DNA from 2 places in the Paenibacillus sp. FSL R10-2771 genome. Region 2 is predicted to be linked to the other one. Evidence: riboswitches for the same ligand, from Rfam matches in the RefSeq annotation. Region 2 holds a riboswitch; the other holds the start of a gene.
The links. Region 2 has a riboswitch for glycine ahead of NSU14_RS33035 (amino acid permease). Riboswitches for the same ligand answer to the same signal wherever they lie in the genome.
Positions count from the first base shown of each region.

Region 1: linked by a shared signal. The riboswitch ahead of gcvT (glycine cleavage system aminomethyltransferase GcvT) and the one ahead of NSU14_RS33035 (amino acid permease) in region 2 are both predicted to bind glycine.

Region 1 covers NZ_JBBOBM010000001.1:8,109,946-8,115,625, reverse strand. Annotated here, with positions in the region: gene uvrB (excinuclease ABC subunit UvrB) at 1-437, opposite strand, end outside; gene NSU14_RS35250 (flagellar motor protein) at 619-1,407, shown strand; gene NSU14_RS35245 (flagellar motor protein MotB) at 1,404-2,297, shown strand; gene NSU14_RS35240 (hypothetical protein) at 2,382-3,014, shown strand; gene gcvH (glycine cleavage system protein GcvH) at 3,148-3,540, opposite strand; glycine riboswitch at 3,725-3,820, shown strand; glycine riboswitch at 3,824-3,923, shown strand; gene gcvT (glycine cleavage system aminomethyltransferase GcvT) at 4,010-5,131, shown strand; gene gcvPA (aminomethyl-transferring glycine dehydrogenase subunit GcvPA) at 5,131-5,680, shown strand, end outside.
Region 2 covers NZ_JBBOBM010000001.1:7,600,566-7,606,245, reverse strand. Annotated here, with positions in the region: gene NSU14_RS33050 (methyl-accepting chemotaxis protein) at 1-170, opposite strand, end outside; gene NSU14_RS33045 (DUF4386 domain-containing protein) at 390-1,097, shown strand; gene NSU14_RS33040 (Crp/Fnr family transcriptional regulator) at 1,054-1,650, opposite strand; gene NSU14_RS33035 (amino acid permease) at 1,714-3,090, opposite strand; glycine riboswitch at 3,241-3,320, opposite strand; gene araA (L-arabinose isomerase) at 3,786-5,210, opposite strand; gene NSU14_RS33025 (L-ribulose-5-phosphate 4-epimerase) at 5,251-5,680, opposite strand, start outside.

The sequences.
Region 1 (5,680 bases), 510 kb from region 2:
GCAACAATAATAACGTCACGCCGTTCGAACAGCGAACTGGTGGCGGAGTGCCGGAGCTTGTCAATTTCTTCATTTATGCTGGAATCTTTCTCTATGAAGGTATCGGAGGAAGGAATGTACGCCTCAGGCTGGTAGTAATCGTAGTAACTGACGAAGTAGTCAACGGAATTGTTCGGGAAAAATTCTTTGAACTCACTCGCCAGCTGCGCCGCAAGCGTCTTGTTGTGCGCAATGACCAGCGTCGGGCGGTTCAGTTTGGAAATCACTTGTGCGATGGTAAAGGTCTTGCCTGTACCTGTCGCTCCCAGCAGCGTCTGGTGCTTCTTGCCCTGCCGGATGCCGTCCAATAATTCTTCTATGGCATGAGGCTGATCGCCCTGGGGTGTATACTCGGACTCCAGTTCAAATGTCTTTGTACTGACGACAATATCACTCATTTGCCCGTCTCCCCTCTATCGTCTAAAATATATGAATATATTATAATTGTAGCCCTAATAGTTGCCTATCCATACCGTACTGAAAAATATGGAAGATAGGAATACACGTTCCCGTTTATTATACAGCGTTGCCCAGATTGATGCAAACCATAATATATAGAAATTTAAGGAGCTTGAACTTATGGATATCACTTCAATTATCGGCCTGCTGGCAGGCATTGCCGCAATGATCGGCGGCTTTCTCTGGGAAGGCGGAAGCTTATCCGGCCTGCTGCAGCTGAACGCCGCGCTGATCGTATTCGGCGGCACCCTTGCCGCTGTACTCATCAGTTTTCCGGCCTCCAGATTACGCAGCGTCCCGGCGGCTCTGCGCCTGGCATTCGGCAGACATCCCGACACCACCCAGGAGAAGGCCGAAGAGCTGATCTCCATGGCTGCAATCACTCGGCGCGGGGGTGTGCTTGCGCTGGAGAAGAGAGCGGAGGAGCATCCGGATACCTTTACCCGCGAAGGGCTGTTTCTTATTGTCGACGGCACCGATCCTGATCAGGTCCGGCAAATTCTTGAACTGGAGATGGACGCCAAGGAACTGAAGTATGAAGGCTATGCCAAAATCTTCGAAGCCGCCGGCGGCTATGCTCCGACTATGGGGATCATCGGCACCGTAATGGGATTAATACGGGTACTGAGCAATCTGACGGATCCCTCTAATCTGGGGGCCTCGATCGCTGTAGCTTTTACAGCAACGCTCTATGGCGTAGCCAGTGCTAATCTTATATTTTTACCCATCGCCTCCAAAATCAAATCCCGCAGCCAAAGCGAACTGGGCAGCATGGAGATGCTGCTTGTCGGTATCCTGTCCCTGCAGAATGGGGATCATCCGCATCTGGTCCGCAAAAAACTGACCGCCTTTATTCTCGATGCCTCACCTAGACGCAGCAGCAATAATAACCCGGGAGACCCGCTATGAGACAAAGAAACCGCCGCCAGGGACGTAGTAGAGGTAAGGAGAACCGGGACCGCTGGATGATTACCTATGCGGATCTGATTACGCTTCTGCTCATTTTTTTCATCATCCTGTACGCCATGAGCAGTCTGGATACGCAAAAATACGCGATCGTTACCGGTTCATTATCTGATACCTTTAAGAGCGGCAGTCCTGTGCTTGAAGGCGGAAATGGAGTGCTGGATGGTAATCAGGGGAACACGGGAGCCGCAGTCTCGAATGAACAGGAAGCAGGCGGAAGCACTGGTGGCGGTCTTTCTTCCGGGGGCAATGTGAAGGAGAGTGGTTCGAACGGAACCGGGACGGGCACAGATACATCCGGGCAAAACGGGGAAACTGCAGAACACCAGCCTTCGGCGCGTGAGCTCGCTTTTCGTGAGCAGGAGGCCAAACTGGCCGCGCTTATGGGTGTAATCACCAAATACGTGGAAGATAACAACCTTGGGGAGCAGATCTTTGTAGCGGATAAACCGCAGGGCATTGCCATCACGCTTAGCGACCGGTTCCTGTTCGATGCCGGCAAAGCCGAGCTGAAATCACCTGCCTTCCCGGCACTGCGCCAGCTATCCGGCCTGTTCCGCGGAATTGGTGCCACGATCAGCATCGAAGGCCATACCGACAATGTCCCGGTAACCGCCGCTTCAGATTACACGGATAACTGGGAGCTATCCGGCGCCCGCGCACTCTCTGTGCTGCGCTTCTTCCTGGATAACGAGGGGCTTAGCCCTGATACTTTCCAATATGCCGGTTACGCGGATACCAGACCTGCTTACGATAACACTACCGTTGAAGGACGGCAGAAGAACCGCCGGGTCGAACTTATTGTCCTGCGGCAGCTTCAAGAGGAAGAATAACACGTATCTGCAAGCGAATCAGCTCAGAGATCTGCAGATGAGAAGGCACGGCAACCATTTGCTAGTATAAGGAGATTGAACGCTATGCAGACTACAAACGGAACGACACCGGACGCCACCCGTTTTCTCTATTTTCTGCGGCAGCCGGTTTCGCTGATCATGATTGTTTTTGCCCAGGGAATAATTACCTTCTTCATTGGTTTATTATCTGTATTTATGATGTTCTTCTCCTCCGATTACTTCTGGGGGGACCTGGCCCATGTGTATCCTCCCGATAAACTGATGTATATAGGCATTGACTTCCTTATTGCCGGCGCAGCCTTTGCCCTGCCCTGGCTCGGGGTCTGGTGGATGCTGTACGGTTTGTCCGAGGATGGACGCATCCGCTGTTTCCCTCTTCTTTTACTCTTCGCCTATCTGACATTTGTGATCCTCTTTCTGCAGATCAATCCGGTCTATAACCCGGAAGCCATGATCCCTTCCTCCGCCGGGGAATCCACATTTCTGGTCTGTATGGGCATGTCTGCCGTGGTGCTTTTCCCGTTTTATTCGGCCGGTGTGTATTACTTCGTGCTCAAACCCAATACCCGTCCCAGAAAAAGATACCGGTTCCTATTGCTGTGCCTTATCTTTGCCGTTACGGGTCTGGCTCTGCTGCCCGCCCTTTGGCACTTGGCTCCCCGCATTTATCCGGGGCTGCTTAGCTTTCCGGAGTGATACAGAAACGCAAAAAGACAGACCTCTCACATTAGTGACATCTAATGTAATAAGAGAAGCCTGCCATGTTCATCTTTTCGTAAATCCAGTTCAGTCATCTATTCTAATAATCCGGGTACATAAACGGTTGAAACTATTCCCCAACCAATTCCTTATAAGCAGCCGCATCCAGCAGGCCGGAAGCTGCCTCGGCAAACTCACCGTCAAGCTCCAGCTCAAAAATCCAACCGCCGCCGTATGGCTGATCATTGATCAGCTCCGGACTGGATTCGAGTGCGTCGTTGATCTTGGTTACCTTGCCGGATACCGGCGAGTACAGCTCCGACACCGTCTTAACAGACTCGATGCTGCCTACGCTGTCGCCCGCGGAAATGGCTGCGCCGACTTCCGGAAACTCAACAAACACGATGTCGCCCAATAAATGCTGCGCATGATCCGTAATTCCCACACGTACTACGCGTCCTTCACCCTGCTGTGCCCATTCATGCTCTTCGCTGTATAGCAGGTTGTCCAACACTTCACTCATTTCCAAGCCGCCTCTTTTCCACATTTGGAGTTCTAAATTTAGTTATAGCCTAAGTTATGACCTTGCCTAATGTCAATATAACTGACAGGAAAATTAAATTTGTCATCTTTTTGACGTTTTTTGATTGACAGCGTGCTTGTAAACCCGGTTTAATGGAGTCAGTAGAAAAACATATGGTTTGCGAATGATGGCATAGGGAGAGACTGACCCTCAGGGGCAGCGCCGAAGGAGTAAGCCCGGGATGGGTGAATCTCTCAGGCAAAAGGACCTTTGCCGGACGCATCTCTGGAGAGCATCCACAGCCTGGACAACAGGAAACGGATCACCAACGGGGAAACCTGCGGGCATGATAGCAGGGTAACTCTCAGGTACAAAGGACAGAGCGAACGTCTATTGATGCATGTTTGATGTGCATTGATGGACTTTCGCCTGTCCTTTTTTGCATGTAAACAGACTAAGGGGTGACACGATGGAGTCTTTGAGAAGAACGCCTTTTTATGATCTCTATGCCGCTTATGCGGAGTCCAGATGCATTGATTTCGGCGGCTGGGAGCTGCCGGTGCAGTTTACTGGCATCGTTAAGGAACATGAAGCGGTCCGCCAGCAGGCCGGACTGTTCGATGTATCGCATATGGGTGAATTCATGGTTGACGGCAGCGGCGCTGAAGCCTTCCTGCAGCAGTTGACCACAAATGACGTCAGCCGCCTTGCAGACGGCGCGGCGCAGTATACCCTGATGCTCTATCCGAGCGGCGGCGTAGTAGATGATCTGCTCGTCTACCGCCTGGGCCATGAGCGCTATATGCTCGTCGTGAACGCCTCCAATATCGACAAGGACTTCCAGTGGCTGCAGGAACATCTCACCGCTGAATTCAGCGGTGTCAGCCTGAAGAACGTCTCTGATGAGACGCTGCTGCTCGCTCTGCAGGGTCCGCTGGCTGAGACGATTCTGGCCGAAGTTACCTCTGCCCCGCTCGCAGAGATGAAGCCCTTCCACTTCATCGAACACGCCGAGGTCTGCGGCGTATCTGTACTGCTCTCCCGCACCGGCTATACCGGGGAGGACGGCTTTGAGCTGTACGCCCCGGTCCACACAGCGGCTGTACTCTGGAATGGTCTGCTGGCCGCAGGCGCGCCGCATGGCCTGACCCCTGCCGGACTCGGCGCACGCGACACGCTCCGCTTCGAAGCCAAGCTGCCGCTGTACGGCCAGGAGCTCTCGGCGGATATTACGCCGCTCGAAGCGGGTGTCCAGTTCTTCGTGAAGCTGGACAAAGCAGATTTCATCGGCCGTGATGCCTTGCTGAAGCAGAAGGAAGCCGGTCTCCCGCGCCGCCTTGTGGGGCTTGAAATGATCGACCGCGGGATTCCCCGCTCCCATTATCCTGTATATGCCGACGGTGTGAAGATCGGTGAAGTCACAACCGGTACTCAATCCCCAACGCTGAAGCGGAATCTCGGACTTGCCCTGCTGGATGCTGCCTATACTGAGATCGGCACAGAGGTGTATGTGGAGATCCGCGGCAAGCAACTGAAGGCTGCCGTGATCAAAGCCCCCTTCTACAAAAAGAGCCAAGGAGTGAAGCCGTAATGAAGCACCGCTATCTGCCTATGACGGAGCAAGACCGCGCAGAAATGATGGAGACTGTCGGGATTCAGTCCATCGATGAGCTATTCGCTGATATCCCTCAATCTGTCCGCTACCAGGGAACGATGCCGATGTCCGGCCCGCTGGACGAATATGCGCTGCTGCGCCATATGAAGGGTCTGGCTGACAAGAATGCCGACTTTGATACCCATGCCAGCTTCCTTGGCGCCGGCCTCTATGACCACCACATTCCTGTTGTCATTAACCATATTATTTCCCGTTCGGAATTCTATACTGCCTATACCCCTTATCAGCCGGAAATCAGCCAGGGCGAGCTTCAGGCAATCTTCGAATTCCAGTCCTATATCTGTGAGCTGACCGGTATGAAGGTCGCCAATGCCAGTATGTATGACGGCGCAACGGCCTTCTCCGAAGCAGCCGTGCTTGCCGCAGGTGCCACGAAACGCAAAAAGCTGATTGTCTCCCGTACGGTTCATCCGGAAGCCCGCCAGGTGCTGCGTACTTCGGCCAATGCCTGGGGCCTGCAAATCG
Region 2 (5,680 bases):
GCAAGAATTATCTGTCCTGCCCGAATTCCCAGATCAATGGACGTTCCAGGGAAATAAGCGATGAACTTCTCCACATCACAGACAGCAATAGATACATCATAGGGAAAAGCAGCTTTCAGGACCGGTGCCAGGTTCACTATATCTTCAAGGGAGCGGATAATGTTCTTCATGGATGTGGGTTCTCCTTCATTAAATCACTTCATTAAATCGCTTCATTGTACAGTACAGAAATATCTAGATTAAGGTTCGACATTTTTCAATGACTATCCTTTATTCAAAAACTTAATATTTAAAATTTAATCATGTCCTCTTAACTTAAGTCAATGAAGCCCTGCAGGCGCCTTAGTACAATATAACCACAATCAATAATCAATCAGGGGGTTATGCTAATGTCTGCTGCAGTGGCTCGAACCGGGGGAATATCGCTCATTGTAATGGCGGTTGCCGCCGCGCTCTCGTACGGATATGTCCAAGGGAATCTGGTAGTGGATGGAGATGCCGCTGGTACCTTCGCCAATCTTCAGGCCTCTCCGTCGCTGTTCAGGGCCGGGATTCTGGGCTGGGTACTGATTATGGCCTGTGATGTGGCAGCTGCCTGGGCCTTATATCTGGTGCTGAAGCCTGTGCATCCGGGCCTGTCCCTGCTGGGAGCATGGCTGCGCCTGGCTTATACGGCAGTGTTGGGGGTTGCTGTCTCCAGTCTGATCGTGGTATCACTTCTTACCGGTAACAGGGAGGTTGCGCTTTCCGGCTTCACACGAGGGGAGCTGCAGGCGGAGGTCATGCTTCATCTTCATGCTTTTGAAGCGGTATGGTCGGCTGGTTTGATTCTGTTCGGGGGGCATCTGCTGATTATAGGTGTGCTGGCGGTACGTTCGGAGAATATTCCGAAGCCCGTCAGTGTGCTGCTGCTGCTGGCAGGCTTCGGCTATATTATGGTTCATCTGTGCGGCACACTTGTGCCCGGGTATGGAGAATTCCTCCAAATCATCAAATGGGTGTTCATGCTGCCGATGACCGCAGGGGAGCTGGGGCTTGGCATCTGGCTGCTGTTCAAAGTCCCGGCTGCGCGTGTTCGCGCTCAAGCCGCTTCTTAATCCGGCTGAGCGACTCCGGTGTCATCCCGAGATAGCTGGCCAGCTGATGCTGGGGGACGCGGCTGATCAGGCCGGGCCTCCGATGCAGCAGTGCCTTGAGGCGGTCTTCGGGGGATGCCGCAATGAAGGCGGCGAATTCCGCCTGCACCTGTCCGAAATTCTCCTCGATCATCCGGCGTGTCATCAGCTCCAGCTGCGTGTGTCTGGCGTACATTTCCCTCTCGGTATTCAGCGCACCGACAACCAGTACGCAGTCCTCCAGACAAGTCAGGCTGTATTCCGACGAGGCATCCTCTTTATGCGCATTGAAGATAGCGATCGCCTGCTCCTCTGTGTAGAAATTCGAGGTGATGTCGCGGCCTGTGACGTCAACACTATGCTGCCGTACGCATCCTTTTAACACGAAATAGCAATGACCGGGAACCTCCCCCTGCCTAAGCAGCGTGGCTCCCTTGCTGTATTCCTCAACAAGAATCTCCTCCAGAATGGCCTGCTGCTGCTCTTCACTGAGGGAGGTCAGCCGGGTCATATATTGGAGTAATCTATGCTTCATGTTTCGGATTCCTCCTTATAACGCTACTGACAACATGTCAGTAGCGTTTGAACATTCTTGCACTCATGTATTGATTATACTGACATCGGCATCACTTTTCTCCTTCTTGCTCCGCATGGAGTACAGGACGAACAACAGAATGAACCATAGGGGCGTAAACAGCAGCGCCGGACGGGTATCATCTGCGAACAGCATAATGATCAGAATAGCAGCAAACAACGTTAATACCGCATAATTAATGACCGGTGTGAACGGTGCTTTGAATTTGGACGAGGCATGTAAGTCCGGGCGGTTCCTCTTATATTTGATATGACATACGAGCACAACCCCCCACACCCAGATGAAGCAAATGGCACTGATCGTTGTAACGATGCCGAAGGCCTGGCCCGGAATAAGCTTGCTAAGCAGCGCCCCGGCCGATATAACTATTGTAGAAATAAATAAAGAGTTAGCAGGCACATGATTTCGGTTCAGCTTGCCGAGCTGCGGGGAGGCCTGATTCCTTCTGCTCAGATTATACAGAATCCGGCTGGTCGAGAACATCCCGCTGTTGCAGGCGGAAGCCGCTGAGGTTAAGACGACGAAATTGATAATACCCGCTGCAACCGGAATCCCGACCAGGCTGAAGGTCCGCACAAAAGGACTTTCAGCCGCACTGAGCTGGGTCCACGGGTTAATGCACAGCAGGACGAAGAGCGCGCCTACATAGAAGAAGAGAATCCGCAGAGGAATTTTGTTAATCGCCGACGGAATATTTTTCTCCGGATCTGCTGTTTCTGCGGCTGATACACCCACAAGCTCCACACCGACATAAGCGAACACAACCATCTGGAAGGAAAATAAGAAGCCCTTGACACCGTTCGGGAACACGCCCCCGTGCTCCCAGAGATTGCGGACGCTCACCGATCCCGCATCCGTCTTGAACCCGATGACCAGCAGAATGATTCCCAGGCCAATTAAGGCAAGAATCGTGACGACTTTGATTAGGGCAAACCAGAATTCGAGTTCGCCGAAGCTTTTGACCGTCAGCAGATTGAGTCCTAACAGAATAATCAGGCAGATGACGGCCGGTACCCACTGCGGGATATCGAACCAGTACTGCACATAGACGCCCACTGCAATCACATCCGCCATCGCCGTCATAATCCAGCAGAACCAGTAGGTCCAGCCTGTAATGAACGCAGCCCGCGGCCCCAGATAGTCTTCAGCAATGTCCGTAAAAGATTGATATCCCGCTTTGGAGAGCAGCAGCTCACCCAGCGCCCTCATCACAAAAAACACGGCAATTCCCACGAGTAAATACGTGATCATAATGGACGGCCCGGCCTGCTGAATCGCTCTGCCTGATCCCAGGAATAACCCCGTACCAATCGTGCCGCCGATAGCGATCAGCTGTACATGACGGTTCGCCAAATCTCTCTTTAATTCTGTCTGTGCCATTGCCATTTTCCCCCTTAATGTGTACAACGCTTTGCTGCCAAATAACATAAAAAAGAGATTGGATATCATCCAATCTCCCGGTTCATAAGAATATCAAAATAAGCTACCTGCGCCGCTGACCGTAATTAATCAGCATAACAAATACAAATTCCGTACTCTTCTGTCCTTTTGCCTGAGATTGTGAACCCTTCGGCGCTGCGGTCTCCCGCAGTCTCTCCAGAAGCTGCTCCTGCTATAGTGTGATCCATAGCAATCATAGCCCGTGTGATGTATTAAATTGGTGAAGCGTTAATGCATTCTGATATTCTAACATATTACTCGGCATGTGAGTATTGAACAGTGATAAAAGTCTCCTACCTATGGCTAGATGTCTAGGGTGCGCTCCTGCACTACAGCGGCATAAATGTTGTACGTTTTGCAACTTGGATGCGCAGATACCCGGTTGTTTAGATAGATTGTTGTATGAAATACAAGAATTTCCACGCTAAACCGTATGAAGGAGGAGAAATGCTGCCTTTTGTACAACAATTTTCGATTTAGTCCAATTTAATGAAGCGAATGTTGTATTTTGTACAGGATTTTAGAAAATCACGGGCACGGAGGATGAGTTTGCCGGTAATACCTTGGCTCTGCATTAAAAAAAAGCAGACAGGCAATAGCCCATCCGCTCATTTGATCCAAGAATATTCCGCTATTTATTTAATGATTACATAATCCAGGCCAACCAGCTTGGCGTAGGTAACGATCTGATCTGTAGTCAAGTTGAGCGACACCACAGTATGGTGGCCGCCGCCGTTCTCGATCCAGGCTTTTATTCCATCCTGGAAGTTAGGCTTCACCTGCCAGAGCACACGGGCCACTGGAAGATTCGGAGCCGGAACCGTCGGCTCGAAGGCAGTAACTTCATTGATCAGCAGCTTGTAATGCGTGCCGAAGTCAGCCATCGATACCACGACGCCTTCGCCAGCCTTGCCGTCGAATACGAGACGGGCCGGATCTTCGCGGTCGCCGATACCCAGCGGAGACACAAGCACCTTCGGCTTGTTGCTTGCCAGGCTCGGGTCAACCTCAAGCATGTGGGACTGCAGAATCGCTTCCTGTCCGGCAGCCATTTCATAGGTGTAATCTTCCATGAATCCGGTGTTCAGGTTGTGGCTCATCACCTTCATCAGACGGTCCAGGGCTGCTGTCTTCCAGTCCCCTTCGCCGGCGAAGCCGTAGCCTTGTGCCATCAGACGCTGAACGGCAAGACCCGGAAGCTGCTTCATGCCGTGCAGGTCTTCGAAGTTCGAAGTGAACGCATTGTAGTTGCCGGCATCCAGGAAGCGTTTGAGGGCAATTTCATAGCTGGCCTGTACCTTCACGCTGGCTTCCCATGCTTCTTTGCTGTATGAACCGTAATCGAAATCATACTGCTCTGCATATTCAGCGAACAGCGCATCAATTTCTTCTTCCTTCACTTCGTTTACATATGCAACCAGGTCGCCGATTCCGAAGTAATCCACAGTCCAGCCGAACTGAATCTGGGCTTCTACCTTGTCGCCTTCGGTAACACCAACGTTACGCATGTTATCGCCGAAGCGGGCCACTTTGATATTGAAGCTTTCGTTATATGCAACGGCAACGTCCATCCATTCGGCAATTTGCTTCTGGACTTCGGTGCGTTCCCAGTACCCTACTACCACTTTGTTCTGTTTCTTCAGGCGGGCATTGATGAACCCGTATTCACGGTCGCCATGGGCAGCCTGGTTCAGGTTCATGAAGTCCATATCCAGTGTTGCCCAAGGAATGCTCTCATTGTATTGGGTAGCCAGGTGCAGAAGCGGCTTCTGCAGCAGCTTCGTGCCGCGGATCCACATTTTGGCCGGGGAGAAGGTATGCATCCAGGTGATGACACCGGCAACCTCGTCACGGTAGTTGACTTCTTTCATGATCGAAGTGATTTTGTCTGCGCTGACCGCCAGATCCTGCAGCACCAGCGGATAAGGCAGCACCCCGCTGTTATTGAGGGCATCCGTCATCTCCTGTGCATGAGCTTTAACTTCACCGAGGGCTTCTTCTCCGTACAGATGCTGTGATCCTACAACAAACCAGAATTGCTTAGCGCTTACTGTTGACATATTATTTCATCCTCTTCTCTTGGATAATATATAAATCAGATTATTTCTGACCGTAATAAGCGCCTTTACCATGTTTGCGCAGATAGTGTTTATCCAGAATCCGCTGCGGCAATTCTTCAGCGAAATGGTTCAGCTCGCGGGCAAAATGGTTCAGCTTGGACACTTCCTCCAGCACCACGCTGTTCATCACTGCATCATGGGCATTCTTCCCCCAGGTGAACGGGCCATGGCCTTTCAGCAAGACGCCGGGAACTGCCATAATATCAAGGCCCCGCTGTTCAAAAGTCTCAATGATCACGCGTCCGGTCTCCGCTTCATAGCCGCGGTCAACCTCCTCCTGCGTCAGGAAGCGTGCGCAGGGTACCGCCCCATAGAAGGTGTCGGCATGTGTCGTGCCCATTACAGCAACATCCAGCCCGGCCTGCGCCCAGATGGTCGCCCAGGTCGAATGCGTATGCACGATGCCGCCG